3 regions of the Enterobacter sp. I4 genome follow, and region 1 is predicted to be linked to each of the others. Evidence: predicted binding sites of a transcription regulator. Region 1 holds the regulator's gene; each other region holds the start of a gene.
The links. Region 1 encodes LexA, which represses DNA repair genes until DNA is damaged. Its sites were predicted from a motif close to TNCTGTATGTACATACAGNA; they were not measured.
Positions count from the first base shown of each region.

Region 2: the regulator LexA is predicted to act here: its motif matches at 1,908-1,927, upstream of dinB (DNA polymerase IV).
Region 3: the regulator LexA is predicted to act here: its motif matches at 7,745-7,764, upstream of sbmC (DNA gyrase inhibitor SbmC).

Region 1 covers NZ_JALBUO010000001.1:136,695-146,851, reverse strand. The annotation lists gene MOQ06_RS00700 (quinone oxidoreductase) at 1-924, shown strand, start outside; gene pspG (envelope stress response protein PspG) at 1,109-1,351, opposite strand; gene dusA (tRNA dihydrouridine(20/20a) synthase DusA) at 1,488-2,483, opposite strand; gene traF (conjugal transfer protein TraF) at 2,566-3,876, opposite strand; gene MOQ06_RS00680 (cupin domain-containing protein) at 4,045-4,533, opposite strand; gene zur (zinc uptake transcriptional repressor Zur) at 4,651-5,163, shown strand; gene MOQ06_RS00670 (CsbD family protein) at 5,212-5,421, opposite strand; gene dinF (MATE family efflux transporter DinF) at 5,541-6,878, opposite strand; gene lexA (transcriptional repressor LexA) at 6,942-7,550, opposite strand; gene MOQ06_RS00655 (diacylglycerol kinase) at 7,659-8,027, opposite strand; gene plsB (glycerol-3-phosphate 1-O-acyltransferase PlsB) at 8,182-10,157, shown strand, end outside.
Region 2 covers NZ_JALBUO010000002.1:219,187-229,343, reverse strand. The annotation lists gene nqrF (NADH:ubiquinone reductase (Na(+)-transporting) subunit F) at 1-683, shown strand, start outside; gene nqrM ((Na+)-NQR maturation NqrM) at 683-886, shown strand; gene MOQ06_RS13410 (glycerophosphodiester phosphodiesterase family protein) at 917-1,780, opposite strand; gene dinB (DNA polymerase IV) at 1,940-2,998, shown strand; gene pepD (cytosol nonspecific dipeptidase) at 3,049-4,506, opposite strand; gene gpt (xanthine phosphoribosyltransferase) at 4,764-5,222, shown strand; gene frsA (esterase FrsA) at 5,327-6,571, shown strand; gene crl (sigma factor-binding protein Crl) at 6,628-7,029, shown strand; gene phoE (phosphoporin PhoE) at 7,137-8,189, opposite strand; gene proB (glutamate 5-kinase) at 8,494-9,597, shown strand; gene proA (glutamate-5-semialdehyde dehydrogenase) at 9,609-10,157, shown strand, end outside.
Region 3 covers NZ_JALBUO010000001.1:1,547,391-1,557,547, reverse strand. The annotation lists gene pagP (lipid IV(A) palmitoyltransferase PagP) at 1-373, opposite strand, end outside; gene shiA (shikimate transporter) at 630-1,946, shown strand; gene MOQ06_RS07390 (AMP nucleosidase) at 2,023-3,477, shown strand; tRNA gene MOQ06_RS07385 (tRNA-Asn) at 3,586-3,661, opposite strand; gene emmdR (multidrug efflux MATE transporter EmmdR) at 3,765-5,219, opposite strand; tRNA gene MOQ06_RS07375 (tRNA-Asn) at 5,410-5,485, shown strand; gene MOQ06_RS07370 (DUF496 family protein) at 5,623-5,958, opposite strand; gene MOQ06_RS07365 (FUSC family protein) at 6,106-7,164, opposite strand; gene sbmC (DNA gyrase inhibitor SbmC) at 7,256-7,729, opposite strand; gene dacD (serine-type D-Ala-D-Ala carboxypeptidase DacD) at 7,848-9,020, opposite strand; gene sbcB (exodeoxyribonuclease I) at 9,221-10,157, shown strand, end outside.

The DNA.
Region 1 (10,157 bases):
TTTACCCCCGCTGCGCCTGGCGAGAACGAAATTCAGGTTGAAAACAAAGCGATTGGCATTAACTACATCGATACCTATATTCGCGGCGGTCTCTACCCGCCCCCATCAATGCCGAGCGGGCTGGGCACCGAGGCGGCCGGTATCGTCAGCAAAGTAGGCAGCGCGGTTAAGCACGTTAAAGAAGGCGATCGCGTGGTGTACGCGCAGTCCGCGCTGGGTGCTTACAGCTCCGTTCATAACGTACCGGCCGAGAAGGCGGCGCTTCTGCCAAACGCTATCTCCTTCGAGCAGGCTGCCGCCTCATTCCTGAAAGGGCTGACGGTCTTTTACCTGCTGCGCAAAACCTACGAAATTAAGCCGGATGAGCAGTTTCTGTTCCACGCTGCCGCAGGTGGCGTGGGGTTGATTGCCTGCCAGTGGGCGAAGGCCCTGGGCGCGAAGCTGATCGGCACCGTCGGCAGCGCGCAGAAAGCCCAGCGTGCGCTGGACGCGGGCGCATGGCAGGTGATCAACTACCGGGAAGAGAGCATCGTTGAACGGCTGAAAGAGATCACCAGCGGCAAAAAAGTGCGCGTAGTGTATGACTCGGTGGGGAAAGATACCTGGGAGTCCTCGCTCGACTGCCTGCAACGTCGCGGGCTGATGGTGAGCTTCGGTAACGCCTCGGGCGCTGTCACCGGCGTGAATCTGGGCATTCTGAATCAGAAAGGGTCGCTGTACGTCACGCGCCCCTCTTTGCAGGGTTACATCACCAGCCGGGAAGAACTTGAGGAAGCCAGCAACGAGCTGTTTTCGCTGATCGCCAGCGGCGTAATCAAAGTGGACGTGGCCGACGCGCAGAAGTACGCGCTAACCGATGCGCAGCGGGCGCACGAGGTGCTGGAGAGCCGGGCGACGCAGGGGTCGAGCCTGCTCATTCCCTGAGTTCTGAAAAGAAATTGGGCTTCCCGTGGGAAGCCCTTTCTTTTTTTAGTTCGGCTGTATGTAGGGTACAGCTCGATGAATTCTTTAGCGGCAGCCATAGTGACAGATTCGATAAGTAAATCCTATTCTGTTCTAAACATTGCTGCCGGAAAAGTTGCAGGTATGTGACGTACCCCTCAATCCCTTAGTAACGAAAGCGGTTATTACGCTGATAAGTGGGCAGTTTTGGCGATTTAATCGCCCGTATCGCCCATACCACCGCAACCGCCAGCAGCAGCCACGGCAACAGCTTGATCGTCAGGGCAAACAGTCCGCCGACAAACATCACCACCGTAGCGACAACGAGCGCGGCCAGAATACCGAGCAGCGATACGCCCGTGACCATCAGCATGATAAAGAAGCCAATCACAAAAAGTAGTTCCAGCATGGTGCTCTCCCACGAATTCCCGAATGATGCTGCAATCGTTACAAGAATCATGCCAAAAATAACCCTTTGTTTTGAAAACAAAACGCCCCGCAACGTGTTGCAGGGCGTGGTGTTTTTGACCATCTTTTAGCGAATTTTATTGCTTATCCGCGACCAGGCGCAGCGCGTGTTCCAGCACGTTAATATCCGCACCGGCCTTATGCGCGTTCTCGCTGAGGTAGCGACGCCACTGGCGCGCGCCAGGAATGCCCTGGAACAGGCCGAGCATGTGGCGGGTAATGTGGCCCAGATAGGTACCGTTGCTCAGCTCGCGCTCAATGTACGGATACATGGCGCGCACCACGGCTACCGGATCGGCGTCGGCACCTTCAGTGCCGAAGATTTCACGGTCAACCGTCGCCAGGATGCCCGGGTTTTGATACGCCTCGCGCCCGACCATCACGCCATCCATATGTTCGAGGTGCGCTCTGGCTTCGTCCAGCGACTTAATTCCGCCGTTGATCGACATGGTCAGATGCGGGAAATCGCGCTTCAGCTGGTACACGCGCGGGTAGTCCAGCGGCGGGATCTCGCGGTTCTCTTTCGGGCTGAGGCCCGAGAGCCAGGCTTTACGGGCGTGGATGATAAACATGCCGCACTCACCCTTCCCTGACACCGTGTCGATGAAGTCACACAGGAATTCGTAGCTGTCCTGGTCGTCAATGCCGATACGGGTTTTGACCGTAACCGGAATGGACACGACATCGCGCATCGCTTTGACGCAGTCTGCGACCAGCTGTGCGTTACCCATCAGACAGGCGCCGAACATGCCGTTCTGCACGCGGTCGGAGGGGCAGCCGACGTTGAGGTTAATCTCGTCATAGCCGCGCGCTTCAGCCAGCTTTGCGCACTGCGCCAGCGTGGCCGGATCGCTGCCACCCAGCTGTAGCGCAACCGGATGCTCTTCTTCGCTGTACGCCAGATAGTCACCCTTGCCATGGATAATTGCGCCGGTGGTGACCATTTCGGTGTACAGCAGCGTATGGCGGGAGAGCTGGCGCAGGAAATAGCGGCAGTGTCTGTCCGTCCAGTCGAGCATCGGCGCAATGGAGAAACGGTGTGCTGGGAAGGTGGTCTGGCGTTCTGACAACATGGCGAAGTTTTAAGCATCTGGTGGAAAAGGGGCGCTACTATAGCACAAAGAAAAGCCGGAGGCGCAGCGCCTCCGGTGTACTTTAGAACGTCATGCTCAGCTGAGCGCCGGCGCCCCAGGTTTCGTCTTCGCCATAAAGCCCCATCAGATCGACATGAACGGTGCTGAACGGCGCAAACCCGACGCCGCCGGTAAAGACGTTGCTGTCATTACCTTTCATGTCCGCACGGTAACCGGCGCGCACCGCCAGCCAGCTAAGCGGCGTGACTTCAGCACCAATGCCGGCATACTGGGAGGTATCTTCGCTTTTGAAGCCTTTGGTTTCGGTCAGGTCACCGTCCGCGGTCAGCGTCACCAGATCGTTGTGCCAGGCGGCTCCGGCGGTCACCAGCGGACGGATCTGATAGGTGTCTTTATAACTCACCACCTCTCCCGTACGCCCGTTGCGGATGCGGATATCCTTGGTTTCGATATCGCGCGACATCAGATTTTGCCCACTCACGCCAACCGTCCAGTTTTCACCGAAATCAGCAGCAATACCGGCATCGACGTTGAAGCCGGTGTCGTCGGTACGGTAGCGGCTGTCGTTCCACTTACTACTGTCGTAATCGTAGATTGAGGTGGTGTAGTTATAAAGCCAGGTTTGTTGCAGCTTTGGCGTGACGCCAACGTAAACCGGAACGCCGCCAAGATCGAACTGGCGGGCCACCGCAATACCGTAGTCGGACACAATTGCCGCCCGGCCGGACGCCGTAGAGTTCAGGTTTTTGGTGATTTGATCGGTACCGTTTAGCGCGGCGTCCAGCGCCACGCCGGCAGCCACCGCATCGCTTCCCTGAATACCGCGCAGATAATCAATATCCTGCTGATCGATAGAGGAGCTGACCCGGCCATGGGCGTAGCCTTTCGCCATAAAGGCCACCGAGAGCACATCGTTAGGGATACTGACGGCAATTCCGGCGCCCGCGTTAGCGCGTGCGGTTTTGCCCTTCAGGTAGTCCAGCTCATCAGCGAGATCTTTCGCGGCGCCCTGGAACTGATTGATCGAACCTAATGGATTGGTGATGATATCAATGGGCGTCAGGCTATCAACCACATCCTTGTAGCGATTGATTTTGTCGTTAATGGTGTCGATCTCGTCCTGAAGATTGTCTTCATCGGTCACCTGCACGCCAACGGACGGCAAAATGACCGTCACGTCATCCTCAGGTTTAGACTTTGCCAGCAGCGCAGGGTTGATTAACGCCCCGCTGCCATAGCTGCCTGCTGCCACGCCCGTGCCGCCCATTGCGTCACTACGCGCTTCCGTCCAGGTATTGGCTGCTCCCGCCTGATTTGCCATAAAAAAGGAGACAGCGATGCTAACCATCGAAAACTTAAAATGTTTTTTCACAGTGTGCTCGTAAATAGTTTGTTATTAGTTAACCCTGTCTGTTATCACCCAAACAGGAACGAACTATTGCTGTGAATAAGTGCAAAAAGACCCGCTATTTCCTTAAGTTAAATTCCATCCCGGCCTGTTGTAATATGTGACGACCATCAATATTTATAGAAGAGGAAATTATTTTCGCCCAGGTTTTCCATCGTGCGGACCAAAAAATTGAGGCGGATGATCCACCCAGCGGTCTTCGCGGGTCGCGGCATATACCGGATTGAGCGGATAGTAGATGCGGTTATGTTTTTTATTGGCCTCCCCCACTACCAGCAAGCGCACCTCTTCATCGGTGTTGTTGATAAAGGTATGGCAGACTCCCGTCCCGGCAGGGAACCCCACGCTGTCTCCGGGTTCGAGCTTCCACAGATAGCCATTGATCCAGGCCTCCGGGTAACCCTCCAGAACGTACACAAACTCTTCTTCGTCGCTTTCAGCATGGGGATAAGACGTGCGGCGTCCGGGCGGCAGCCGTTCATGGTGAATACCGATGCGGCCCAGCCCCAGCTTGCGGGACAGCGGCGCACCAATTGAAAAATGTTCGTTGCTGTCAGGATAGGTGGCGTTATCGGCACCTTCTACGTCCCGCCAGTGCCGAATACAGTCAGGTCTTTTCATTATGCATTCTCCCCATTTGCGATGCGTCAGGTATAGCACAGCCCGGCGGATCTCGGTGTTTTTATCAGAACATGATAAAGTGAGGGTTTTCTACCCTTTCCACATCCGAGGTGCCCGATGGACAAGTCCACAAAAGAGCTGTTAGCGCAAGCTGAAAAGCTGTGCGCGCAACGCAATGTGCGCCTGACCCCGCAGCGCCTTGAGGTACTGCGTCTGATGAGCCTGCAGCAGGGCGCCATCAGCGCGTACGATTTGCTCGACCTGCTGCGCGAAAGCGAGCCGCAGGCAAAACCGCCAACCGTCTACCGGGCGCTCGATTTCCTGCTCGAACAAGGGTTTGTGCATAAGGTGGAATCAACAAACAGCTACGTGCTTTGCCACCTTTTCGACCAGCCGACCCACACGTCCGCTATGTTTATCTGCGATCGTTGCGGCGTGGTAAAGGAGGAAGGTGCAGAAGGCGTGGAAGATATTATGCATACGCTGGCAGCCAGAATGGGCTTTGCGCTACGCCATAACGTGATAGAAGCACACGGCTTATGCTCTGCCTGCGTGGAGGTGGAATCATGCCGCCATCAGGATGCCTGCCAGCACGATCACTCCATTCTGGTGAAGAAAAAGCCGCGCTGACGGCAAAGAAAAAGGCGGCTCATGGCCGCCCTTTGGGGTACTGTCCGGTTACCAGCGGTAGTCGTTACGGGTTTCCCAGTCTTTGACTTCGTTTTCCGCCTGATCTTTTTCGTAACCGTAGCGCTCCTGGATTTTACCTACCAGCTGATCGCGCTTGCCTTCAATGACGGTCATATCGTCATCTGTCAGCTTACCCCACTGTTCTTTCGCTTTACCTTTGAATTGCTTCCAGTTGCCGCCGATTTCATCTTTATTCATAATCGTGTCCTCGTGTTAAGCGTCTAAGAGTATCGTCCGCTTCGTTCTTTTCTGCTGGACGTGATTATTATTGTAGTTAAGGATTCGGCAGCTGGTTTTATATTCGGAATCTTTAACCGTTACGATATATCGCTTCGGGCAGGAAACCAGGTATTGTTTCGCCAGTGGCGACGCCAGATAACAGCCAGCGAAAGGCCGCGCAGTGAGAGAAAGACCGCCAGCGCAAGCCACAGACCGTGGTTGCCGAGATACGGCAGCGTCAACAGCGTCAGGCCGAACCCCGCCGCAGCGACGGCCATGCTGTTACGCATCTCCGCCCCTCGCGTCGCACCGATAAACATGCCGTCCAGCAGATAGCACCACACGCCCACCACCGGTAAAACCACCTGCCAGAGGATATAGCGATCTGCCAGCTCGCGCAGCGTGGGCAACGAGGTGAGTAGCGCGACAATATGCCCGCCAAAGCAGGCGTAAACCAGCGCAAAAATCAGTGCCACCAGGCCCGCCTGCCGGCAGGCTGCACGCCATACTTCGCGCAGCTGGCCGCTTTCACGCGCGCCATAGGCCTGACCTGAGTGCGCTTCTACGGCGTAAGCAAAGCCATCCAGCGCGTATGCGGTAAAGGTCAGGAGCGTCATCAGAACGGCGTTGACCGCAACTATTTCTGGCCCAAGGCGCGCGCCAAAAACCGTCAGTGCGCCAAAGCACAGCTGCAACAGGAGCGAACGCAGCATGATGTCGCGATTGAGCGCCAGCAGCTTACGCATATTGCCGCGCCAGGCCGTTTTCAGCAGCGCAAGCGTAATACCGCGCATCGCCAGCACGCGCCAGACCATCCACAAACCGATAAGCAGCGTGCCGTATTCGGCGATTGCCGTGGCCAGCGCCGCGCCGCGGACGTTCATGTGCAGCCCCATTACCAGCCAGAGATCGAGGACAATATTGAGAAGGTTACCCACCACCAGCAGGATCACCGGCGCGCGGGCATACTGCACGCCCAGCAGCCAGCCCAGCAGGACCAGGTTTGCCAGTGAAGCAGGCGCGCTCAGCCAGCGAATTTCAAGGAACCGCCGGGCCTGCTCCAGTACAGCATCACTGCCGCCCACAATATGAAGCGCCAGATCGATAAGCGGCGTACGCAACAGAACGATTAACGCGCCGGCACCAAAAGCCAGGATAAGCGGCTGAACCAGCGCGCGAGCAAGACGCAGGGGATCTTTTGCACCGTACGCCTGGGCCGTCAGGCCTGTCGTACTCATGCGCAAAAAGAGCAGCAGCATAAAGAGGAAGCTGGTCGCCGTTGCGCCAATCGCGACGCCGCCCAGATAAATCGGCGAATCCAGATGCCCGATTACCGCCGTATCAACCAGCCCCAGCAGAGGAACGGTGATATTGGAAAAAATCATCGGTAGCGCAAGACGCCACAACGCCTTATCGGCAGAAGTTAGCAAGGCCATTGAAATTACCGGAATCAGAAAATAAGCCAGGCCGCAGAGGAACTGCGGCCTGTCAGGAAGAGATTACAGCCATTCGCCGTTGCGGATAACACCTACCGCCAGGCCTTCAACAGAGAAGTTCTGCTCGCGGAGATCCACTACAATGGGGGAAAACTCGCTGTTTTCTGGCAGAAGCTGTACGGTATTACCCTGTTTCTTCAGGCGCTTAACCGTCACTTCATCATCGATGCGCGCCACGACCACTTGTCCGTTACGCACGTCCTGGGTTTTGTGTACCGCCAGCAGATCGCCATCAAGAATACCGATATCTTTCATGGACATTCCGCTAACGCGCAGCAGGAAATCAGCGCTCGGCTTGAACATGCCCGGGTCAACCTGATAGTGCCCTTCGATATGCTGCTGTGCCAGCAGGGGTTCACCTGCGGCGACGCGACCCACCAGCGGAATACCGGTCTCTTCTTCCACCAGCAGACGAATACCGCGTGACGCGCCGGAAACTATCTCAATGACGCCTTTACGCGCCAGCGCCTTAAGGTGCTCTTCGGCAGCATTAGGAGAACGGAAGCCCAGACGCTGCGCGATTTCTGCACGCGTGGGTGGCATACCCGTCTGGCCGATATGATCCCGAATGAGATCAAACACCTCTTGCTGCCTGGTCGTTAACGCTTTCATTCCGCCCCCTGGGTGTATATACAGTTATGCTGTGAGTATATACAGTCAAAGGCGATTTTGGAACCAAAAACTGCACAAAAAACCAGGGACTTAATTATTCCTCGAGGCTCATCGGAAATGTGACCAAAGCAGCGTGACCCAGGTTATTACCGCAGTGATAATCGACAGCAGCACGGCGGCAGAGCCCATGTCTTTCGCACGGCCAGAAAGCTCATGGAATTCTGACCCAATACGGTCAACGACGGCCTCAATAGCGCTATTAAGAATTTCCACTATCATCACCAACAGTACGGAGCCAATTAAAAGCACGCGGGTAATCGCGTCAACATCAAGGAAACAGGCGATAATCACCGCAACAATAGCTGCGATACCCTCCTGGCGAAATGCGGCTTCATTGATCCACGCGGCACGGAAACCTTTCCAGGAATAGCCGGCGGCTTTAATGATTCGGGTTAACCCAGTGGTATTATTGGCCATTTAAAGAACCTTTCAGGAAAAAGAGCGTCTGTAACAGGGGGCACAGCGCGTTGCGCTACAGCCTCAAGTATGACGGGTAACAACAGAAATTTTGCGCGCTTTCTGTTATCCTTGCGCCGCAATTGCATTATTAACCAGAGGCTTTACATCGTTTATGTCCGGCTGGCCACGAATTTACTACAAATTACTTAATTTACCATTAAGCGTACTGGTAAAAAGTAAGTCTATTCCAGCAGAACCCGCGCTGGAATTAGGGCTCGATACGTCGCGCCCTATTATGTACGTTTTGCCTTATAACTCGAAGGCAGACCTGCTGACGCTTCGCGCTCAATGTCTGGCGCACGATTTACCCGACCCGCTTGAGCCGCTGGAAGTCGACGGCACCCTGCTGCCGCGCTACGTGTTCATTCATGGCGGGCCACGCGTGTTTACCTATTACACGCCGAAAGAAGAGTCCATCAAGCTGTTCCATGACTACCTCGATCTGCACCGCAGCAACCCCGATCTGGACGTACAGATGGTGCCGGTGTCGGTGATGTTTGGGCGTCGTCCGGGACGCGAAAAAGGGGAAGAGAACCCGCCGCTGCGCATGCTCAACGGCATTCAGAAGTTCTTCGCCGTCTCCTGGCTGGGACGCGACAGCTTTGTCCGCTTCTCTCCTTCCGTTTCATTGCGCCGCATGGCGGACGAACACGGCACCGATAAGATCATTGCGCAAAAGCTGGCGCGCGTTGCCCGGATGCACTTTGCACGCCAGCGTCTGGCGGCCGTGGGACCACGCCTTCCGGCGCGACAGGATCTGTTCAACAAGCTTCTGGCATCCAAAGCGATTGCCCGTGCAGTAGAAGACGAAGCGCGCAGCAAGAAAATTTCACACGAGAAAGCGCAGCAGAACGCGATTGCGCTGATGGAAGAGATCGCCGCGAACTTCTCCTACGAGATGATTCGTCTGTCCGACCGTATTCTCGGCTTCACGTGGAACCGCCTATATCAGGGCATTAACGTCCACAACGCCGAGCGCGTGCGTCAGTTAGCGCACGACGGCCATGAGATTGTCTACGTGCCCTGCCACCGCAGCCACATGGACTACCTGCTGCTCTCTTACGTGCTTTATCACCAGGGTCTGGTACCGCCGCACATCGCTGCCGGTATTAACCTGAACTTCTGGCCAGCGGGCCCGATTTTCCGCCGTCTGGGCGCATTCTTTATCCGTCGTACCTTTAAGGGCAACAAGCTCTACTCCACCGTTTTCCGTGAGTATCTGGGCGAGCTGTTCAGCCGCGGCTATTCCGTTGAATACTTCGTTGAAGGGGGACGCTCCCGTACCGGTCGTCTGCTCGATCCGAAGACCGGCACGCTGTCGATGACCATCCAGGCGATGCTGCGCGGCGGTACGCGCCCTATCACGCTGGTGCCGATTTACATTGGTTATGAGCACGTGATGGAAGTGGGAACCTACGCAAAAGAGCTGCGCGGTGCGACCAAAGAGAAAGAGAGCCTGCCGCAGATGCTGCGTGGGCTGAGCAAGCTGCGCAACCTCGGTCAGGGCTACGTAAACTTTGGCGAGCCAATGCCGCTGATGACCTGGCTGAACAACCACGTTCCGGAGTGGCGCGAGTCTATCGATCCTATCGAAGCGGTACGCCCGGCCTGGCTGACGCCAACGGTTAACGGCATTGCTTCCGAGCTCATGGTGCGCATCAACAACGCCGGTGCTGCGAACGCCATGAACCTGTGCTGTACCGCGCTTCTGGCCTCTCGCCAGCGTTCACTCACCCGCGAACAGCTGACCGAGCAGATCGATTGCTACCTGGACATCATGCGCAACGTGCCGTACTCCGCGGATTCGACCGTGCCGTCTGCCACCGCCAGCGAGCTAATCGACCACGCGCTGCAGATGAACAAGTTCGAAGTCGAGAAAGATACGATCGGTGACATCATCATTCTGCCGCGCGAGCAGGCCGTGCTGATGACCTACTACCGCAATAACATCACGCATATGCTGATGCTGCCGTCGCTGATGGCGGCCATAATTACCCAGCATCGCCGTATTTCACGTGAGGAACTGCTGCGCCATATTCAGACCATCTACCCGATGCTGAAAGCGGAGCTGTTCCTGCGCTGGAGTAA
Region 2 (10,157 bases), on a different contig from region 1:
TCGACGTGCCCGAGGAGTATCGGGCCGACTGGGATAAATTTAATCTCTTCCGCTTTGTCTCCGAAGTAAAAGAGCCCGCGCTTCGCGCCTATTCCATGGCGAACTATCCGGAAGAGAAGGGCATCATTATGCTCAACGTGCGTATCGCTACGCCGCCGCCTAACGTGCCAAACGCACCGCCGGGCGTGATGTCGTCGTATATCTGGTCTCTTAAGCCAGGCGATAAAGTGACCATCTCCGGCCCGTTCGGGGAATTCTTCGCCAAAGATACCGATGCGGAAATGGTCTTTATCGGCGGCGGTGCCGGGATGGCGCCGATGCGTTCGCATATCTTTGACCAGCTTAAGCGTCTTGGCAGCAAGCGTAAGATAAGCTTCTGGTACGGTGCGCGCTCGCTGCGCGAAATGTTCTATGACGATGAGTTCGAACAGCTGGCGCGCGATAACCCTAACTTTACCTTCCACGTGGCGCTTTCCGATCCGCAGCCTGAAGATAACTGGACCGGCTATACGGGCTTCATCCACAACGTGCTGTATGAAAACTACCTCAAACAGCATCCGGCACCGGAAGACTGCGAGTTCTATATGTGTGGTCCGCCAATGATGAACGCCGCCGTGATTAAGATGCTCAAAGATCTTGGCGTGGAAGATGAGAACATCATGCTTGATGATTTCGGAGGCTGATTGTGCTGACCTTTCTGGCGACCTTTGCGGTGTTTGTGCTGGTGATTTTTGGCATGTCTTTAGGCTGGATCATCAAGCGTAAAAGCATTCAGGGCAGCTGCGGCGGCATCTCTTCCATTGGAATGGAGAAGGTGTGCGACTGCCCGGAACCGTGCGATGCGCGGAAAAAACGGCTGGCTCGGGACCAGCAGAGGATCATCTAGAAAAAGGCCGCTTCTTGCGGCCTTTATTCGTTATTTTACCCAGCTTTTGGCGCTGGCTGGCGAGTCCACCAGCACGCCTTCGGCACCTAATGCCCTGGCCTTCTGATAATCCTCACTGGTGTTCACGCCGATGAAAATTAAATGGGCATTGCCCTGCGAGCGGAAACAGTCAACGGCCTCTTTGTCCCACGTTAATGTTGCCGGGGAAACACCTTCGCCCAGGGTGAATTTTTCAACTACCTCTACTTTGCGGTTTAACTCAAGCCCGTACCAGTAATCGTCCATTTTTTGCGAAGGAGGCAGACATTCGTGGCTTAACGAAACGGTGGCCAGTCGCGTGCGGGTCTCGCTGCGCGTGACAAAGCGAGGAATGTCGGCAGGGAGTGCTTCCATATAGCGATCTTCGGTTGAATAGACGCGAACGCGATTCAGGCTGTTGGTCTCCTTCAGTACGTTAAGCAGTTTGTTGCCCATCGTCGCCGGATCGGCGTCCGGCGATTTGATATCAATGAAAAACCGCGCGTCCGGCCAGGTCGTTAGTACCGACTTCAGCGTCGGTATCGACGCGTTCAGCAGGCTTTCCGGCAGGCCCTTATCTTTCCACTTAACGCTGGCATCCGCCTTTGCCAGCTCTTCAGCGGTAAACTGTGACACTTTTCCCTGCAAGCTGGTTAACGCTTTCAGGTCAGCCGGTCGATAGAGCACCGGTACGCCATCCCGACTAAGCTGCACGGTTATCCAGACGATATCTGCTTTGTTTTCGAGCGCGAGCTTAATCGCAGGCAGGGTGTTTTCAGGTGCATCCGCGGTGCCTCCCCGGTGTGCAACGATCTCAGGATTAGCGGATGCCGCGCTTGCCAGAAACAGTAACGAAACCGAAAGTATTTTCCTCATGAATGATATCTCTCCATTTACTTTGATAAGCTTATGAATATAAAGGTTTTATTTCGATCCTTTGTATCATGTATTTATGACAACTGAGAGAAAGGAAAATAGCTGACGCATTTTTTGCCTTTTGTTATACTGTATATAAATACATGTGTGGTGTAATCAATGCGCAAAATAATCCATGTCGATATGGACTGTTTTTTTGCCGCAGTGGAGATGCGTGACAACCCCGCGCTGCGGGACATCCCTATCGCCATTGGCGGCAGTCGTGTCCAGCGCGGTGTGATCAGCACCGCGAACTATCCTGCACGCAAATTTGGCGTGCGCAGCGCCATGCCGACGGCGATGGCGCTAAAACTGTGTCCGCACCTTACCCTTTTGCCCGGTCGTTTTGACGCGTACAAAGAAGCGTCGAGCCATATTCGGGAGATCTTCTCCCGCTATACCTCCCTGATTGAACCGTTATCGCTGGATGAAGCCTATCTGGACGTCACCGACAGCGTGCACTGCCACGGCTCTGCCACCCTGATGGCGCAGGAGATCCGCCAGACCATCTTCACCGAGCTGAACCTGACGGCGTCGGCCGGCGTCGCGCCGGTAAAATTCCTCGCCAAAATCGCTTCCGATTTAAACAAGCCCAACGGCCAGTACGTCATCACCCCGGAAGAGGTTCCGGGGTTTTTAAAAACGCTGCCGCTCAGTAAAATTCCCGGCGTCGGTAAAGTTTCCGCTGCGAAGCTGGAAAATATGGGATTACGCACCTGCGAAGACGTACAGCGAAGCGATCTGGCGATGCTGCTTAAGCGCTTTGGTAAGTTTGGCCGCGTGCTGTGGGAGCGCAGCCAGGGCATTGACGATCGTGATGTGAACAGCGAACGGCTGCGTAAATCCGTCGGGGTTGAACGCACGCTGAGCGAAGATATCCACGACTGGTCGGAATGCGAAACCATTATCACGGAACAGCTCTATCCGGAACTGGAACGACGCCTTATCAAGGTGAAGCCGGATTTACTGATTGCCCGGCAGGGCATCAAGCTGAAATTTAATGACTTTCAGCAGACGACGCAGGAGCACGTCTGGCCGCGTCTGAACAAAGAGGATCTTATTGCGACGGCAAAAAAGGCGTGGGAAGAGCGTCGGGCCGGGCGAGGAGTAAGGCTGGTGGGGCTGCATGTCACGCTGCTGGATCCCCAGCTGGAACGTCAGCTGGTGCTGGGACTGTAGGCGCAACGTTGTCCGCCCTCTCCTCGTGGGAGAGGGCGGGGGTGAGGGTGTTACTTCGCAGGAATGGCTTTCAGCAGTTCAGTCAGCAGCGTCCAGTAATGGCCGACGCTTTCAATGTGAACCTGCTCATCCGGCGAGTGCGGACCGGTGATGGTTGGCCCAATGGAAACCATATCCATATCCGGATACGGTTTCTTGAACAGACCGCATTCCAGGCCCGCGTGAATAACCTGAATGTTTGGCGTGCTGTTGAACAGACGCTGGTAAGTTTCGCGCACCAGCGCCATCACCGGGGAACTTGCATCCGGCTGCCAGCCCGGGTAGCTGCCTTTCGCAGACGTTTTTGCGCCCGCCAGGGTACCCAGAGATTCCAGCATGCTCACAACGTATTCTTTACCGCTGTCGATCAGGGAACGGATCAGGCAGATGATCTCTGCGCTGTCGTCGCCCATGGTCACAACGCCCACGTTCAGTGAGGTTTCCACCACGCCTTTCGCGACGTCAGAGTTACGGATCACGCCGTTTGGCGTTGCGTTAAGCAGCTGGACGAAAGCGTCACGGGACGGCACGGTCAGCGCGGCTTTATCCGTCGTTACGGACTCCAGCACCACCGTCAGGTTTTTCTCTTTCGCAGACAGTTCGTTTTTCAGGATATCCAGGTACACGCTGGAAAGCTTTTTCAGCTCATCCGCTTTCGCCGCAGGTACCGCTACGGTCGCAAAGGCTTCGCGTGGAATGGCGTTACGCAGGGTACCGCCGTTGAAGTCCACCAGGCGCAGATCCAGTTCAGCCGCATGGCCAGCCAGGAAACGTGCCAGCAGTTTGTTGGCGTTACCGAGGCCCAGGTGAATATCACCACCGGAGTGACCGCCCTTCAGCCCTTTCAGCGTCAGCTTAAAGGTCTCGAAGCCAGCAGGGATCGCTTCGCGGCTCAGCGGCAGGGTCGAAATAAAATCAATCCCGCCCGCGCAGCCCATGTAGATCTCACCTTCTTCTTCGGAGTCGGTGTTGATCAGAATGTCTGCCTGCAGCCAGTTCGCCTGCAGACCGAACGCACCGTCCATGCCCGCTTCTTCGGTCATGGTCAGCAGCACTTCCAGCGGACCATGTTCAACGCCGTCATCGGCCAGCACCGCCAGCGCAGAAGCCATACCAATGCCGTTATCCGCACCCAGCGTGGTGCCGCGCGCTTTAACCCATTCGCCGTCGATATACGGCTGGATTGGGTCTTTAGTGAAGTCGTGAACGGTGTCGTTGTTTTTCTGTGGAACCATGTCCAGGTGCGCCTGCAGAACCACCGGCTTGCGGTTTTCCATACCCGCGGTGGCAGGTTTGCGGATCAGAATGTTGCCAACCTGGTCGCGCTCAGCGTGCAGACCTTTTTCCTTCGCCCAGCCCATAATATGTTCGGCAAGCTGTTCTTCGTGATAGGAAGGGTGCGGAATAGAGCAGATTTTGGCAAAAATATCCCACAGCGGCTGTGGAGATAATTGAGACAGTTCAGACACGATAGGTCTCCTTGTCGATGCGCTGCAAAACAGTGTTGCAGGTCACAGGGTTAGCAGGTTAATAGTTACCACAAGACAGGCTTGCGAGATGCAACTGAGAATACCACTTTCTCCCGTGGCTGGTAGCATAAAGCATGTAAAAACTCAGGCTCGGGGCGCTTAACACTGGTTTTTAGTGCGTCAGATCTCTATAATCTCGCGCAATCTGGTTCACCCTCATTTTTTAAGCCGTATATAAACAGGCTGGGACACTTCACATGAGCGAAAAATACGTCGTCACCTGGGACATGTTGCAGATTCACGCACGCAAACTGGCTGCGCGTCTGATGCCTTCCGAACAGTGGAAAGGCATTATTGCCGTCAGCCGTGGCGGTCTGGTACCGGGGGCGCTGCTGGCTCGTGAGCTGGGTATCCGTCATGTCGATACCGTTTGTATCTCCAGCTATGACCACGACAACCAGCGTGAGCTGAAGGTGCTGAAACGTGCGGAAGGCGACGGTGAAGGCTTTATCGTGATTGACGATCTTGTGGATACCGGCGGTACCGCGGTGGCTATCCGCGAAATGTATCCAAAAGCGCACTTCGTGACTATCTTCGCAAAACCAGCGGGTCGCCCACTGGTTGACGATTACGTGATTGATATCCCGCAGGATACCTGGATTGAGCAGCCGTGGGACATGGGCGTGGTCTTTGTACCGCCTATCTCTGGCCGTTAATTTCAGTACGTAACTTTACACGCCCGGTTATGCCGGGCGTTGTTCTTTTTGCCCTGCCACGCGCTACAATGGTCTCCCTATGACGTATCCATGGAGGCAACGCAATGGCGCAGGCGAATCTCACCGAAACTCTCTTCAAACCCCGTTTCAAGCACCCTGAAACGTCGACGCTGGTGCGTCGGTTTAATCCGGGGACCATGCCTGCTGTACAGTCAGCGTTAGATGGTAAAAACGTGCCCCACTGGTATCGCATGATTAACCGCCTGATGTGGATCTGGCGCGGTATCGACCCGCGCGAAATCCTCGACGTGCAGGCGCGTATCGTGATGAGCGAGACCGAGCGTACCGACAGCGATCTCTACGATACGGTGGTGGGCTACCGCGGCGGGAACTGGATCTACGAATGGTCGAAGCAGGCCATGCTCTGGCAGCAAAAAGCCAGCCAGGAAGAGGATGCCACGCTCAGCGGCAAGCACTGGCTGCATGCGGCGAACCTGTACAGCATTGCCGCTTACCCGCATCTCAAGGGCGACGAGCTGGCGGAGCAGGCGCAGGCGCTGGCAAACCGGGCTTATGAAGAGGCCGCGCAGCGGCTGCCGGGCCGGATGCGTGAGATTGAGTTTGCGGTTCCCGGCGGCAGCCCGGTGACAGGCTTTCTGCATATGCCTGAAAGTGAAGGCCCGTTCCCGACGGTCCTGATGTGCGGCGGCCTGGACTCATTGCAAATCGACTATTACAGCCTGTATGAGCGCTACTTTGCACCAAACGGGATCGCCATGCTGACGCTCGATATGCCTTCGATTGGCTTCTCTTCCAAATGGAAACTGACACAGGATTCCAGCCTGCTGCACCAGCATGCATTAAAAGCGCTGGAAAATATTCCCTGGGTTGATCACACCCGGGTAGGGGCATTCGGCTTCCGCTTCGGGGCTAACGTTGCGGTACGGCTGGCTTACCTTGAATCTTCACGCCTGAAGGCGGTCGCCTGCCTTGGCCCGGTAGTGCATGCACTGTTAAGCGATCCGGCGCGCCAGGGCAGCGTTCCGGAGATGTATCTGGACGTGCTGGCGAGCCGACTTGGCATGCATGATGCTTCAGACGAAGCGTTGCGCGTGGAACTCAATCGCTATTCCTTAAAAACGCAGGGTTTACTGGGGCGTCGCTGTCCAACCCCGATGATGTCCGGTTTCTGGAAGAACGATCCCTTTAGCCCGGAAGAGGAGTCGCGCTTAATCACCTCGTCATCTGCGGATGGTAAATTGCTCGAAGTGCCGTTCAGCCCCGTGTACCAGAATTTTGACAAAGCGCTGAAAGAGATTACACGCTGGATCACGCAGAGATTGTGTTAAAAGTTTGCTAAATTTCGTTGGTTTGGTAAAACAGTGCTTCACAAAAGGAGATCGTAATGACGTTACCGAGTGGACACCCGAAAAGTAGACTGATTAAGAAGTTCATGGCTCTTGGCCCGTATATTCGTGAAGAGCAGTGTGAAGAGAATCGCTTTTTTTTCGACTGCCTGGCTGTTTGCGTCAACGTGAAGCCTGCACCCGAAAAACGTGAGTTCTGGGGCTGGTGGATGGAAATGGAAGCACAGGAAAACCGTTTCACCTATAGCTACCAGTTTGGCCTGTTTAATAAAGACGGGTACTGGGAAGCGACGAGCATTAAAGATCGGGAAGTGATTGACCGTCTGGAACACACGCTTAAAGAGTTTCACGACAAGGCAAGCGCGTTGCTGGCCACTCTGGATCTCAAGTTCGAACCAGCGGATGACTTTTCCAGCGAAGCGGTAAAACTGAGCGCCTGATGGTCTTCTCCCTCTCCCAAACGCAGAGGGCGGGGTGAGGGTAACAGACCGCATTAATCCCCGTAATAAAAAAACCGGCATTAAGCCGGTTTTTTTATTTCGCATGATCAGAACTGATAGGTCATGCCCAGCGCAACGATATCATCGCTGCTTACGCCCAGTTTATTATCGTCGTCGATCTGGTTGATTTTATAATCAACAAACGCGGACATATTTTTGTTGAAATAATACGTCGCGCCCACGTCGATGTATTTCACGATATCTTCGTCACCGATGCCCTCGATATCCTTACCTTTTGACTGCACATAGCCCAGAGACGGGCGCAGACCAAAGTCAAACTGGTACTGTGCGACCACTTCGAAGTTTTGCGCTTTATTGGCAAAGCCGCCGGAGATTGGCGCCATATTGCGTGTTTCAGAATAGATAGTGGCCAGATAAATATCGTTGGCATCATATTTCAGACCGGTTGCCCAGCCTTCTGCTTTTTTACCTTCACCGCGCGTCTGCAGGTTCTGTTCGTTGGTGCGGTTAGAGCTGGCGTACGCACCAATTACAGAAAAATCGCTACCGCCGAAGTCATAGCCCAGAGAGGTACCGAAGCCGTCACCGTTCTGCTTTTTCACGTCGCGGTTTTCATTTTTGCCCTGGTACTGCAGGGTCATATCAAGGCCGTCAACCAGGCCAAAGAAGTCAGTATTGCGGTACGTGGCCAGACCGGAGGCACGCTTCGTCATGAAGTTATCGGTCTGCGCCAGGCCGTCACCGCCGAACTCAGGGAACATATCGGTATATGCCGCGACGTCATACAGCGCGCCCAGGTTACGGCCGTAATCGAAAGAGCCAAAATCTTTCAGCTTAATACCGGCAAACGCCAGGCGCGTCTTTTGAGAAGAGTCGCTTTCTGCTTTGTTGCCCGCGAACTCGGCTTCCCAACGACCATAGCCCGTCAGCCGATCGTTAATCTGGGTTTCGCCTTTAAAACCAAAACGAACGTAAGTCTGGTCACCGTCTTTAGCGTCATCATCACTGAGGTAGTGCATTGCTTTTACTTTGCCGTACACGTCCAGTTTATTACCATTTTTATTATAAACTTCTGCTGCGTGAACGGATGCGGAAGCAACTACGCCCATTACCACTAATGCCAGAGTGCTCTTTTTCATTTTCAATCCTGATATTTTAAAACGCGCTAATATTCGCTGAGCAATAAGATTCAACTTACTGCCCCGTGAAAAACAGGAAGGGTTTTATCGTCCGCGGGTGAAACTTTTATGACAAAGTAAGAATATGTCTAAAAAAGTATGTTTTAATTTTTCGGTAATAAAATTGTCAAAATCTGCCGCTACGCTTCCTGATCCTGCGCAACAAAGTGATTTCTGATGTGCTAAGGCAGTTGGCAACGGGGCTGACACCTGTTAAAACGTCTGACTGACATCATTTTCCCTTATTGTTGAACGGCAGAGAATCATGAGTGACAGCCAGACGCTGGTGGTAAAACTCGGTACCAGTGTGTTAACAGGCGGATCGCGCCGCCTAAATCGCGCCCATATTGTTGAGCTTGTACGTCAGTGCGCTCAGTTGCATGCCGCAGGGCATCGCATTGTGATTGTGACGTCCGGGGCGATTGCCGCCGGGCGTGAACACCTGGGCTACCCCGAACTCCCCGCGACGATTGCCTCCAAACAGCTGCTGGCCGCCGTGGGACAAAGCCGACTCATTCAACTCTGGGAACAGCTGTTCTCCATCTACGGCATTCACGTTGGGCAGATGCTGCTGACGCGCGCGGACATGGAGGACAGAGAGCGCTTCCTGAACGCACGCGACACGCTGCGCGCGCTGCTGGACAACAATATTGTTCCGGTCATCAACGAAAACGACGCCGTTGCCACCGCTGAAATCAAAGTGGGCGATAACGATAACCTCTCTGCGCTGGCCGCGATCCTGGCGGGGGCCGATAAGCTCCTGCTCCTGACCGATCAGCAGGGGCTGTTTACCGCTGACCCGCGTTCTAATCCGCAGGCTGAACTTATCAAAGACGTTTATGGCATTGATGACGCGCTACGCGCCATCGCCGGTGACAGCGTTTCTGGCCTGGGAACCGGCGGGATGGGCACCAAGCTGCAGGCCGCTGACGTGGCGTGCCGGGCCGGTATCGACACCATCATTGCCGCAGGCAGCCGCCCTGGCGTAATTGGCGATGTGATGGAGGGCATCTCTGTGGGCACGCGTTTCCACGCGCAGGCATCCCCGCTGGAAAACCGTAAGCGCTGGATCTTCGGCGCGCCGCCGGCGGGAGAACTTACCGTGGACGAAGGCGCTACCGCCGCAATTCTGGAAAGGGGAAGCTCATTACTTCCAAAAGGAATTAAAAGCGTGACAGGTAACTTCTCCCGTGGTGAAGTGATCCGCATCCGTAACCTTGAAGGTCGCGACATCGCCCACGGCGTGAGTCGCTATAACAGCGACGCGCTGCGCCGGATTGCGGGCCATCATTCACAGCAGATTGACGCCATCCTCGGCTATGAATATGGCCCGGTTGCCGTACATCGCGATGACATGATTATTCGTTAAGGAGCCAGAACATGCTGGAACAAATGGGCGCAGCTGCGAAAGCCGCCTCTTACAAACTGGCGCTCCTTTCCAGCCGCGAGAAAAACCGCGTGCTGGAAAAAATCGCTGATTATCTGGAATCTCAGTCGCAGGAGATCCTGCTCGCTAACGAGCAGGATCTCCTTGAAGCGCGTCGCAACGGCCTGAGCGACGCGATGCTCGACCGCCTGGCGCTGACCCCGTCACGCCTGAAGGGCATCGCCGACGACGTGCGTCAGGTGTGCAACCTCGCTGACCCGGTAGGGCAGGTGATTGACGGTGGTGTGCTCGACAGCGGGTTGCGTCTGGAGCGTCGCCGCGTGCCGCTTGGCGTTATCGGCGTGATTTATGAAGCCCGTCCTAACGTGACGGTGGACGTCGCATCCCTGTGCCTGAAAACCGGTAACGCCGCCATCCTGCGCGGCGGGAAAGAGACCTGGCGCACCAACGCGGCGACGGTAAAAGTCATTCAGCAGGCGCTGGAAGAGTGCGGCTTACCGGCGGGGGCCGTACAGGCGATAGAAAGCCCTGACCGCGCGCTG
Region 3 (10,157 bases), 1.4 Mb from region 1:
CGAGATACCACCCTTTTTCCCAGCCGTAGCCCATCGCGGGCTGCCACTCGTTGTGGGAATCTTTAAACATCATGGCAAAGAGCGCGCTCCAGTTGCCCTCATCGCTGTAGCGAGATATGCCCAGCCCCCCGCCCCACGGCATTTCGTTGTAATTGTCCGTTTTTTCTTTATCGTACATAAAGCGAGCGTGCCAGCTCAGAAACGGCAGATAGAGATCGTAACGATCCGGCTGCTCCCAGGTCTGAGAAATATCCTCCGTCAGCGCGTCCCACCAGCGGTGAATGCGCTGCTCGCCATAGACTTTAGGCTCCGCATGCAGCGGCGAAACCACTAAAAACAGAACGACCCAGAGTGCAGGAAAGAGGCGTTGCATGGTTATTCCCTCAGCTTACGTCACGTTGCGATCGTTATTACTGTAAACCATCCAGACCTAACCGGAGCCAAACAGGTTGATTTATGTTGGGGCGGGGTAAGATGAAATATATTTATTTAGCGCTTTCAGGAAAGATAAAAACGTTTTCTCAGGCCGCCCGTCGCGGTAGTCTCATACGTTCCGTCACTACGACGGCCGCAGTGTGAGTGACCTTTTCTTATACCAATAATTAAAAATCAGTACGGACAGGACAACTATGGACTCAACCCTCATCTCCGCTCGCCCTGACGAGGAGACACCTTCGCTTAACCGCGCCCGCCGCGCCGCTTTAGGGAGCTTCGCAGGCGCCGTCGTCGACTGGTATGACTTTCTGCTCTACGGCATCACCGCCGCGCTGGTGTTCAACCGTGAATTCTTTCCCCAGATCGGCCCCGCCATGGGCACGCTGGCCGCCTTTGCCACCTTCGGCGTCGGCTTCCTGTTTCGCCCTCTCGGCGGGGTGATCTTCGGCCACTTCGGCGACCGCCTGGGCCGCAAGCGCATGCTGATGCTCACCGTGTGGATGATGGGCATTGCCACCGCGCTAATTGGCATTTTGCCGTCCTTTGACTCCATCGGCTGGTGGGCACCGGTGCTGCTGGTGACGCTGCGCGCCATTCAGGGCTTTGCCGTAGGCGGCGAATGGGGCGGCGCGGCGTTGCTCTCCGTGGAAAGTGCGCCAAAAAACAGGAAAGCCTTTTACAGCAGCGGCGTACAGGTGGGATATGGCGTGGGCCTGCTGCTCTCCACCGGGCTGGTGTCGTTGATAAGCCAGCTCACCACCGACGAGCAGTTCCTGAGCTGGGGCTGGCGTATACCGTTTATCTTCAGCATTGTGCTGGTCGTGGTGGCCCTCTGGATCCGCAACGGCATGGAGGAGTCGGCCGAATTTGAACAGCAGCAGCGGGAAAAGCCGGTAGCGAAAAAACGGCTACCGGTAATGGAAGCGCTGGTGCAGCACCCTGGCGCTTTTCTGAAAATTATCGCCCTGCGCCTGTGTGAACTGTTGACCATGTATATCGTCACCGCTTTTGCCCTGAACTATTCGACGCAAAACCTCGGCCTGCCGCGGGAGCTGTTCCTGAACATTGGCCTGGTGGTCGGCGGAATAAGCTGCCTGACCATCCCCTGCTTCGCCTGGCTCGCCGACCGGTTTGGCCGTCGGCGGGTTTACATCACCGGGGCATTAATCGGCACCCTGAGCGCGTGGCCGTTCTTTATGGCGCTGGAGGCGCAGTCGGTCTTCTGGATCGTCTTCTTCGCCATCATGCTGGCCAATGTCGCCCACGACATGGTGGTATGCGTGCAGCAACCGATGTTTACCGAGCTGTTCGGCGCAAGCTACCGCTACAGCGGCGCGGGCGTGGGATACCAGGTCGCAAGCGTGGTCGGCGGCGGGTTTACGCCGTTTATCGCCGCCGCGCTGGTGACCTTCTCCGGCGGCGACTGGCACAGCGTGGCGATTTACCTACTGGCGGGCTGCCTGCTCTCCGCCGCGACCGCCCTGTTTATGAAGGAAACCGCGCACGGCTGATCTCCTCACTTTTGTTTCACAGGCGTGTGACATACTATCGGGTATCGCCGCACACCTGTGGAACAAGGAGACAGACATGAATAATAAGGGCTCCAGCCTGACCCCGGCTCAGGCGCTGGAAAAACTCGACGCGCTGTATGAACAGTCCGTCAACGCGCTGCGTAACGCCATCGGCGACTATATCGAAACCGGGAAACTTCCCGATGAAAAGGCCAGAACCCAGGGCCTTTTTGTTTATCCATCGCTCTCTGTCACCTGGGACGGCAGCGCCAGCAGTAATCCGAAAACCCGCGCCTATGCCCGCTTCACCCACTCGGGCTGTTACAGCACGACCATCACCCGTCCCGGGCTGTTTCGGCCCTATCTGGAAGAGCAGCTCACGCTGCTGTACCAGGACTACGGCGCGCATATCAGCGTCGAACCGTCCCTGCACGAGATCCCCTACCCCTACGTGATAGACGGCTCGGCGCTGACGCTGGACCGCTCCATGAGCGCGGGGCTGACGCGCCACTTCCCGACGACCGAGCTGTCGCAGATTGGCGATGAAACGGCTGACGGCATCTACCACCCGGCTGAGTTTTCACCGCTGTCGCACTTTGATGCCCGCCGGGTGGATTTCTCGCTGGCGCGCCTGCGCCATTACACCGGCACGCCGGCCGAACACTTCCAGCCGTTCGTGCTGTTTACCAACTACACGCGCTATGTGGACGAATTTGTCCGCTGGGGCTGTAGCCAGATCCTCGACCCGGACAGCCCTTACATCGCCCTCTCCTGCGCGGGCGGGATCTGGATCACCGCCGAAACCGAAGCGCCGGAGGAGGCCATCTCCGACCTGGCGTGGAAAAAGCACCAGATGCCGGCCTGGCACCTGATCACCGCCGACGGGCAGGGCATTACGCTGATTAACATCGGCGTTGGCCCGTCGAATGCGAAAACCATCTGCGACCACCTGGCGGTGCTGCGCCCGGACGTCTGGCTGATGATCGGCCACTGCGGCGGCCTGCGCGAAAGTCAGCTGATTGGCGATTACGTCCTGGCCCACGCCTACCTGCGCGACGACCACGTTCTCGACGCGGTTCTGCCGCCGGACATTCCAATCCCAAGCATCGCCGAAGTGCAGCGCGCCCTTTACGACGCCACGAAAGAGGTGAGCGGCATGCCGGGTGAAGAGGTGAAGCAGCGCCTGCGTACCGGTACGGTCGTCACCACGGATGACCGCAACTGGGAGCTGCGTTATTCCGCCTCCGCGCTGCGCTTCAACCTCAGCCGCGCGGTGGCCATCGACATGGAAAGCGCCACGATTGCAGCGCAGGGCTACCGCTTCCGCGTGCCTTACGGCACGCTGCTGTGCGTATCCGATAAGCCGCTTCACGGGGAAATCAAGCTGCCGGGTCAGGCGAACCGTTTTTACGAGGGGGCAATTTCTGAACATTTGCAAATCGGTATTCGCGCCATCGATTTGCTGCGCGCGGAAGGCGACAGGCTGCATTCCCGCAAGCTACGCACCTTCAACGAGCCGCCGTTCCGCTGATAGCAGGGCTTCGCCTTCCCGTCTCTGGGTAAGGCGAAGCCGCTTCCCGACAGGTTTACAGAACGCAGAAAAGCAAAAAGCCTGCTTTAAAAGCAGGCTTCTTAAATTTGGCTCCTCTGACTGGACTCGAACCAGTGACATACGGATTAACAGTCCGCCGTTCTACCGACTGAACTACAGAGGAATCGTGTGAACGGGGCGCATATTATCGATGCGCCCTGAGGATGTCAAAGGGTGAATGCAGATTTTCAATCGTTTGCCGATTTATTCTCCACTTCGCGCATTTGTCAGGCGTTCGCGGTTTCCGAAACCGCCTGTTCCGTTTTTTTGCGCGGGTATTTCCACAGCCAGCGTCCGCTCACCATACGCCAGTAGAACAGCGCGCCGCGCACGGCCCAGTCAAGGAACATCCCCAGCCAGACGCCGACCACGCCCATGCCCAGCATCACCCCCAGCGTGTAGCCCGCCACGACGCGACAGCCCCACATGCCGAGCATGGACACCCACATGGCGAAGCGGGCGTCGCGCGCCCCTTTCAGCCCGGCAGGCAGCACCCAGGAGGCCGCCCAAATCGGCATAAACGCCGCGTTGAGCCAAATCAGCACCTTCACCACCTCTTTTACGTCATTTTCATGCGTGTAGAACGAGGCCATCAGCCCTGCAAACGGCGCGGTTCCCCACGCGATTGCCGTCAGCCCAATGGTTGAAAGCCAGAAGACGTGGCGAAGCTGCCGTTCCGCCTGCCCTATCTGCCCTTTTCCGAGGCGCCTGCCGGTGATAATCGTCGACGCTGACCCCAGCGCGTTACCGGGCAGGTTAATGAGCGAGGCGATGGAGAAGGCAATAAAGTTACCGGCGATTACGTCCGTCCCCATCCCGGCAACAAACATTTGCGTTAACAGCTTCCCGCCGTTGAACAGCACGGATTCAATACTGGCCGGAATACCAATCCCCATCACTTCCCAGATAATGGCGAAGTTAAGCGGACGGAAATAGCTTTTCAGCGTCAGGCGCAGCGATGGCGCGATCCCCGCCATCAGAACGCCGATAATGGCCGCCGCACCGATATAGCGGGAAATGGTCAGCCCTAGCCCCGCGCCGACAAAACCCAGCCCATCCCAGGAGAAGACGCCGTAGATCAAGATAGTGCTGATGATGATGTTCAGGATGTTCATCCCGCCGTTTATCAGCAGCGGAATTTTTGTATTGCCGGCCCCGCGCAGCGCGCCGCTGCCAATCAGCGCGATGGCGGCCGCCGGATAGCTCAGCACCGTCATTTCCAGATAGGTGAGCGCCAGCGCCTTCACTTCACCGGTCGCTTCACCCGCCACCACGTCAATGATCTCTTTGCCGTAGTAATGGATAACCGCCGCGAGAACGATCGAAAAGAGCGTCATGATCATCAGCGACTGTCTGGCTGCTTCCCGGGCGCGTTTCGGATCGAGCTTGCCGAGGCTGAACGCCACCACCACCGTCGTCCCGAGATCGATAGCGGCGAAGAACGACATCACAACCATGTTGAAGCTGTCCGCCAGCCCTACCCCGGCCATCGCTTCTTTGCCAAGCCAGCTCACCAGGAAGGTGCTCAGCACCCCCATTAACAGGACGCAGGTATTCTCCAGAAAGATGGGCACAGCAAGGGGGGTGATTTCACGCCAGAACAGAACTCGATAGCTTTTACGTTTGGCATACCAGGGCGTGCGCATTATCGCCTGGCGTATGGGGGCGGTGACGTTCAAAATGGACCTTAGCGAGAAAGTTGAAACTCCATTTCAAATGATGGGGCAGAAATGCGTATCCTGCAAAGTATTTTCCATAAAATTATGTCTGGATTAGCAACAAAACGACGACAGAATCATCAATCAGTCACTTTTACCTAAGATCAGGTTTGACAAAAGTTTTTTCGCCGCTAAGATAAGCCTCCACAACGATTCCTCTGTAGTTCAGTCGGTAGAACGGCGGACTGTTAATCCGTATGTCACTGGTTCGAGTCCAGTCAGAGGAGCCAAATTTAAAAAGCCTGCTTTCGAGCAGGCTTTTTGCTTTTCTGCGTTCGCTAAAACTGTCGGAAGCAACCAGGCCATACCCGACCACGGAACCGCAGGCCCGGCAGGCGAAGCCGCCACCGGGCAGTAAATTGCGCGATTACTCGCCTTTAGCGTCGACGTTTTTAATTTCGCCCATCACCTTCAGCTTCTTGGAGATGTCGCGACGCTCTTTGGACAGCTCGGCGTTTTTAATGATGTAGTCATCAACGCGATCTTCATAGTCGCTCTTCATGCTGGCAATGATGCCCTGAATAGCTTCAACGCTCATGCCCGGCTTGATGTAGTCGCTCAGGTTGTCCAGCAGCAGGACACGTTTCTGGTTGTCACGGATCTTCTTCTCAACGTCCTGGATTTCACGCTGCAGTTTATTTTTGCGGCGGAACAGGCGGACGAACTCCAGAACATCCTGGAACGAAGGCTTAGTAGTTTCCATTTTTACACCCCTGATAATGTGAGATTCGGATTCGTTAAGGCAACCGTTTTAACAGACAGCGGCTGCGAATGACAATGAGTATATCGTTTAAAACCATCATAACCCTAATTGTTGCTGAATCGAAGCAGCAGGCGTCACATACGCTTTTTATTTGCGCAGCGCCCGGCAGATCAGCTGCGATAACAGCTCCAGCTGCCGCGCCAGCTCCATGCTCAGCCAGACGTAGCCATGGATGGGCGTTTCCGCCACGCTGTCGACATGCCGTTCATTCATCAGCTGTTTCAGCTCGGCGACGATTTCATTCAGGCGCTCGCTGTTGGCCCGAATCGGCTGGGGGTTCCCTTCGTAGAGCGCGTGGGCAATGGTCAGCAGGGTTTGCTGCGTCATCTGCTGCGTCTCTTTCAGCGTATGCGCGTTGAGCATCAGGAAGTGGCTGGGACGTGAAGCCCAGTGGGCATTGATTTGCAGCTCAAGCATGCAGACCAGATTGCGGCTGACCGTCTGAATGGCCTCAAAAATGGCTTTTTGAATGTGCGTTTCTTTGCTTGCCGGAGTAATCAGCCCGCGCATTTTGACCACATCATTGAGGATTTTTTGCAGGTGCTTTTCCAGCCGCGGACGTTCGATCAGGTTTGGAGAAAAACCGGCCTGGTAGACGCGGTTAAACGCGGTGACGTAGCTGGCCATCTGAATGCGCCAGTGCAGGAAAGCGCGCTGCGGCCAGATGCCGGTAAACAGCATGGCGAGCAGCGAGCCGAGAATAACGTCCCCGCTTCGCCATAGCGCGGTAGTCATGTCCCCAGCCGGGGCGCCGACCACGACCGCGAGCGTAATGCCAATCAGCAGGGCCTGGTACGGCCTCTTGCCCAGCGCCAGCCAGCCGCAAAGAAACATCGCCACCGCGCACCACAGCAGCATGACCGGGAAGGAAATCAGCTCCAGCTTGAGAGCGATAAGCCCAAGCGCAGAGCCTAAAACGGTGCCGCCAATACGCTCGAATGCACGCGGGACAACGTTACCCCAAAAGGAGATAGGCCCCATCACCACCACCAGCGTGATCAGCGGCCACGTTCCTTCCGGAATATCCAGCAAACGAACCAGAACGAAGGTCAGAACAAACGCCAGCGCGATGCGGCAACCGTGCACCACGCGATAATGTTTGTATAACCGAATTTCAAAGGGCGTTAATGATTTGTCGGGGCGCACACCCGTCTCCAGCTTCACGGCAAACCACAATTGTACTGTGTTTTCAGCCGGATTGTTTACACCCGGCTGAAAAACCCTGCATTCCGCAGGCTTAACCCACCTTATGCTCTACCGGAACAAACATCTCAATGTCCCAGTAGCCGTCTGCATTGCCATCGTTCAGATAGCGTTCGAAACAGGGCTTTGGTGCAATCTGGAATTTGCTGTCCTCCAGCAGGGAGTTGAAGAACTGATACCACGGGGTGGCGAAGTCATCGTTTTCCACTCGCGCGGTGGCGATGGCATAATCACCGGCAGCAATCTCGGTCATCATTACCCCTTCGCTGTTCTCAGGAATGGTGAAATCGTCCGCTACCGTTACGGCGGTATCGCAGCGGAGTTTTTCTGCCGGTACTTGATCCGGATTATCGTAATAAACGGCCACCCACTCCTGCGGCTGGATATGACGGCCGTCTACCCACATGACCAGCTGTTCAAATCCCTGCTTGACCGTTTTCTCCCACGGCCCTACGAGATGAAAGCCTGCGATCGTACGTTTCTGCTGCTGCCTGATGCTGTAGTCCATGCTGCCTCCGTTTATTACTGTGTATTTATACACTATAAAGCAGAGTAAATATTATCGGCAAACGAGAAGTGTTAATTATGCGAGCAGACTCGCAACGCTGCCAGTCTGCTCAAAAAGGTCAGAATGTATGGTGGAGATAATCACCAAGGCGGGAGAAAACGCCACCCTTATCAACGCCTTCCAGCGTAACCAGCGGCCAGTGCGCCACCACCTTGTCCCGATCGTACAGCTGGATTTCCCCTACCCGCTGATGCGCGGCAATCGGCGCTTCCAGCTCTTTTTTATCCAGCACGTATTTGGCCTTAATGTTCGGTATTTCCGCTTTCGGTAACGACAGCCAGAAGTCCCGATCCGTGCCCAGCGCGATCTGCTCTTTATTACCGTACCAGACGCGCTCGGTGCCCACCTTCTTCCCGTTATGCAGAATCTGCACCGTATCGAAATTCTGCTGTCCCCAGTGCAGCAGCTTGCGCGCCTGATCCTCGCGCCCTTTCGGGCTGTCTGCCCCCATCACAACGGCAATCAGCCGGCGCTGGCCGTCCACCGCAGAAGCAATCAGGTTGAAGCCCGCGCCCGACGTATGCCCGGTCTTCAGGCCGTCGACGTTCATCGTTTTATCCCACAGCAGGCCGTTGCGGTTCTGCTGGGTGATGCCGTTCCAGGTCAGGCTCTTTTCGCTGTACATATGGTAGAACTCTGGTTCACCGTGAATGATGGCCCTGGACAGCACCGCAAGATCGTAAGCAGAGCTGTGCTGGCCTGGCGCATCCAGACCATGCACGGTTTCGAAGTGGGTATCGCGCAGGTGCAGCTTTTCCACATAGTCGTTCATCAGTTTGACGAACTGCGGCTGACCGCCCGCCACGTGATCGGCCAGCGCCACGCAGGCGTCGTTGCCGGAGTCAACAATCAGGCCGCGGCTGAGATCGCGTACGGAAACCCTGTCGCCCTCTTTGAGAAACATCAGCGATGAGCCGTCAAAGACCGGGTTGCCTTTTGCCCAGGCGTCACGCCCTACCGTCACAATGTCGTCCGGGCTGATGCGGTGGCTGTCAATGGCGCGATCGACAACGTATCCCGTCATCAGCTTGGTCAGACTCGCCGGATTGCGCTGCTGATGTTCGTTGCCCGCCGTTAAGATTTGACCCGTGGTGTAATCCATCAGTACCCACGATCCTGCCTGGATGGCAGGAGGCTGCGGTGAAAAATCCAGCGGATCGGCAGCCAGCGCGGATGAAATACTCGAAGCGAGTAAAGAAACAGCAATAAACAGACGGCGTTTCAACGGTATATCCTCAGGTCATTAAAAATCGATGACCTTTTTACGGGAGTTCTGATGTCGTTACCTGCCTTAATTGCAAAAAAATGTGACAGCGCGCAGGTTTTACCGGAACAGATCTCGCAAATTTCTTGCGTGAGCGTGCTTTTTATTCGGACTGCTCACCCCAATCGTTTACCATAGAGACGTCAATTTTTAACAGGATGAGATTACTGGTGTCTGACTCTGCCGCGCGCCCGACTTTTTTGTTCCACGATTACGAAACCTTTGGCACCCATCCGGCGCTGGACAGACCGGCGCAGTTTGCTGCCATCCGTACCGACGACGAATTTAATATCATCGGCGAGCCCGAGGTGTTTTACTGCAGGCCCGCCGATGACTACCTGCCGCAGCCTGGCGCGGTGATGGTGACAGGCATTACGCCCCAGGAAGCGCGGGAGAAAGGCGTCAGCGAAGCGGAATTTGCCCGCCGTATTCACGATCTGTTTACCGTGCCCCATACCTGCGTGGTGGGCTACAACAACATCCGTTTCGACGATGAAGTGACGCGCAATATCTTCTACCGCAACTTCTACGATCCCTATGCCTGGAGCTGGCAGAACCGCAATTCGCGCTGGGATTTACTGGATATCATGCGCGCCTGCTATGCGCTGCGCCCGGAGGGGATTACCTGGCCGGAAAATGACGACGGCCTGCCGAGCTTCAGGCTGGAGCACCTGACGAAGGCCAACGGCATCGAGCACAGCAACGCCCACGACGCGATGGCGGACGTCTACGCGACCATCGCCATGGCGAAGCTGGTTAAAACCGCGCAGCCGCGCCTGTTTGAATATCTGCTGAGCCATCGCAGCAAGCAGAAGCTGATGACGCTGATTGATGTACCGCAGATGAAGCCGCTGGTGCATATTTCGGGTATGTTCGGCGCGTGGCGCGGAAACACGAGCTGGGTGGCGCCGCTCGCCTGGCATCCGGACAACCGTAACGCCGTTATCATGGTGGATCTCGCCGGGGATATTTCGCCGCTGCTTGATCTCGACAGCGACACCTTACGCGAGCGGCTGTATACGCCGAAAGAGGCGCTGGGTGACCTGCCCGCTGTGCCGGTTAAGCTGGTGCATATCAATAAATGCCCTGTACTGGCGCAGGCCA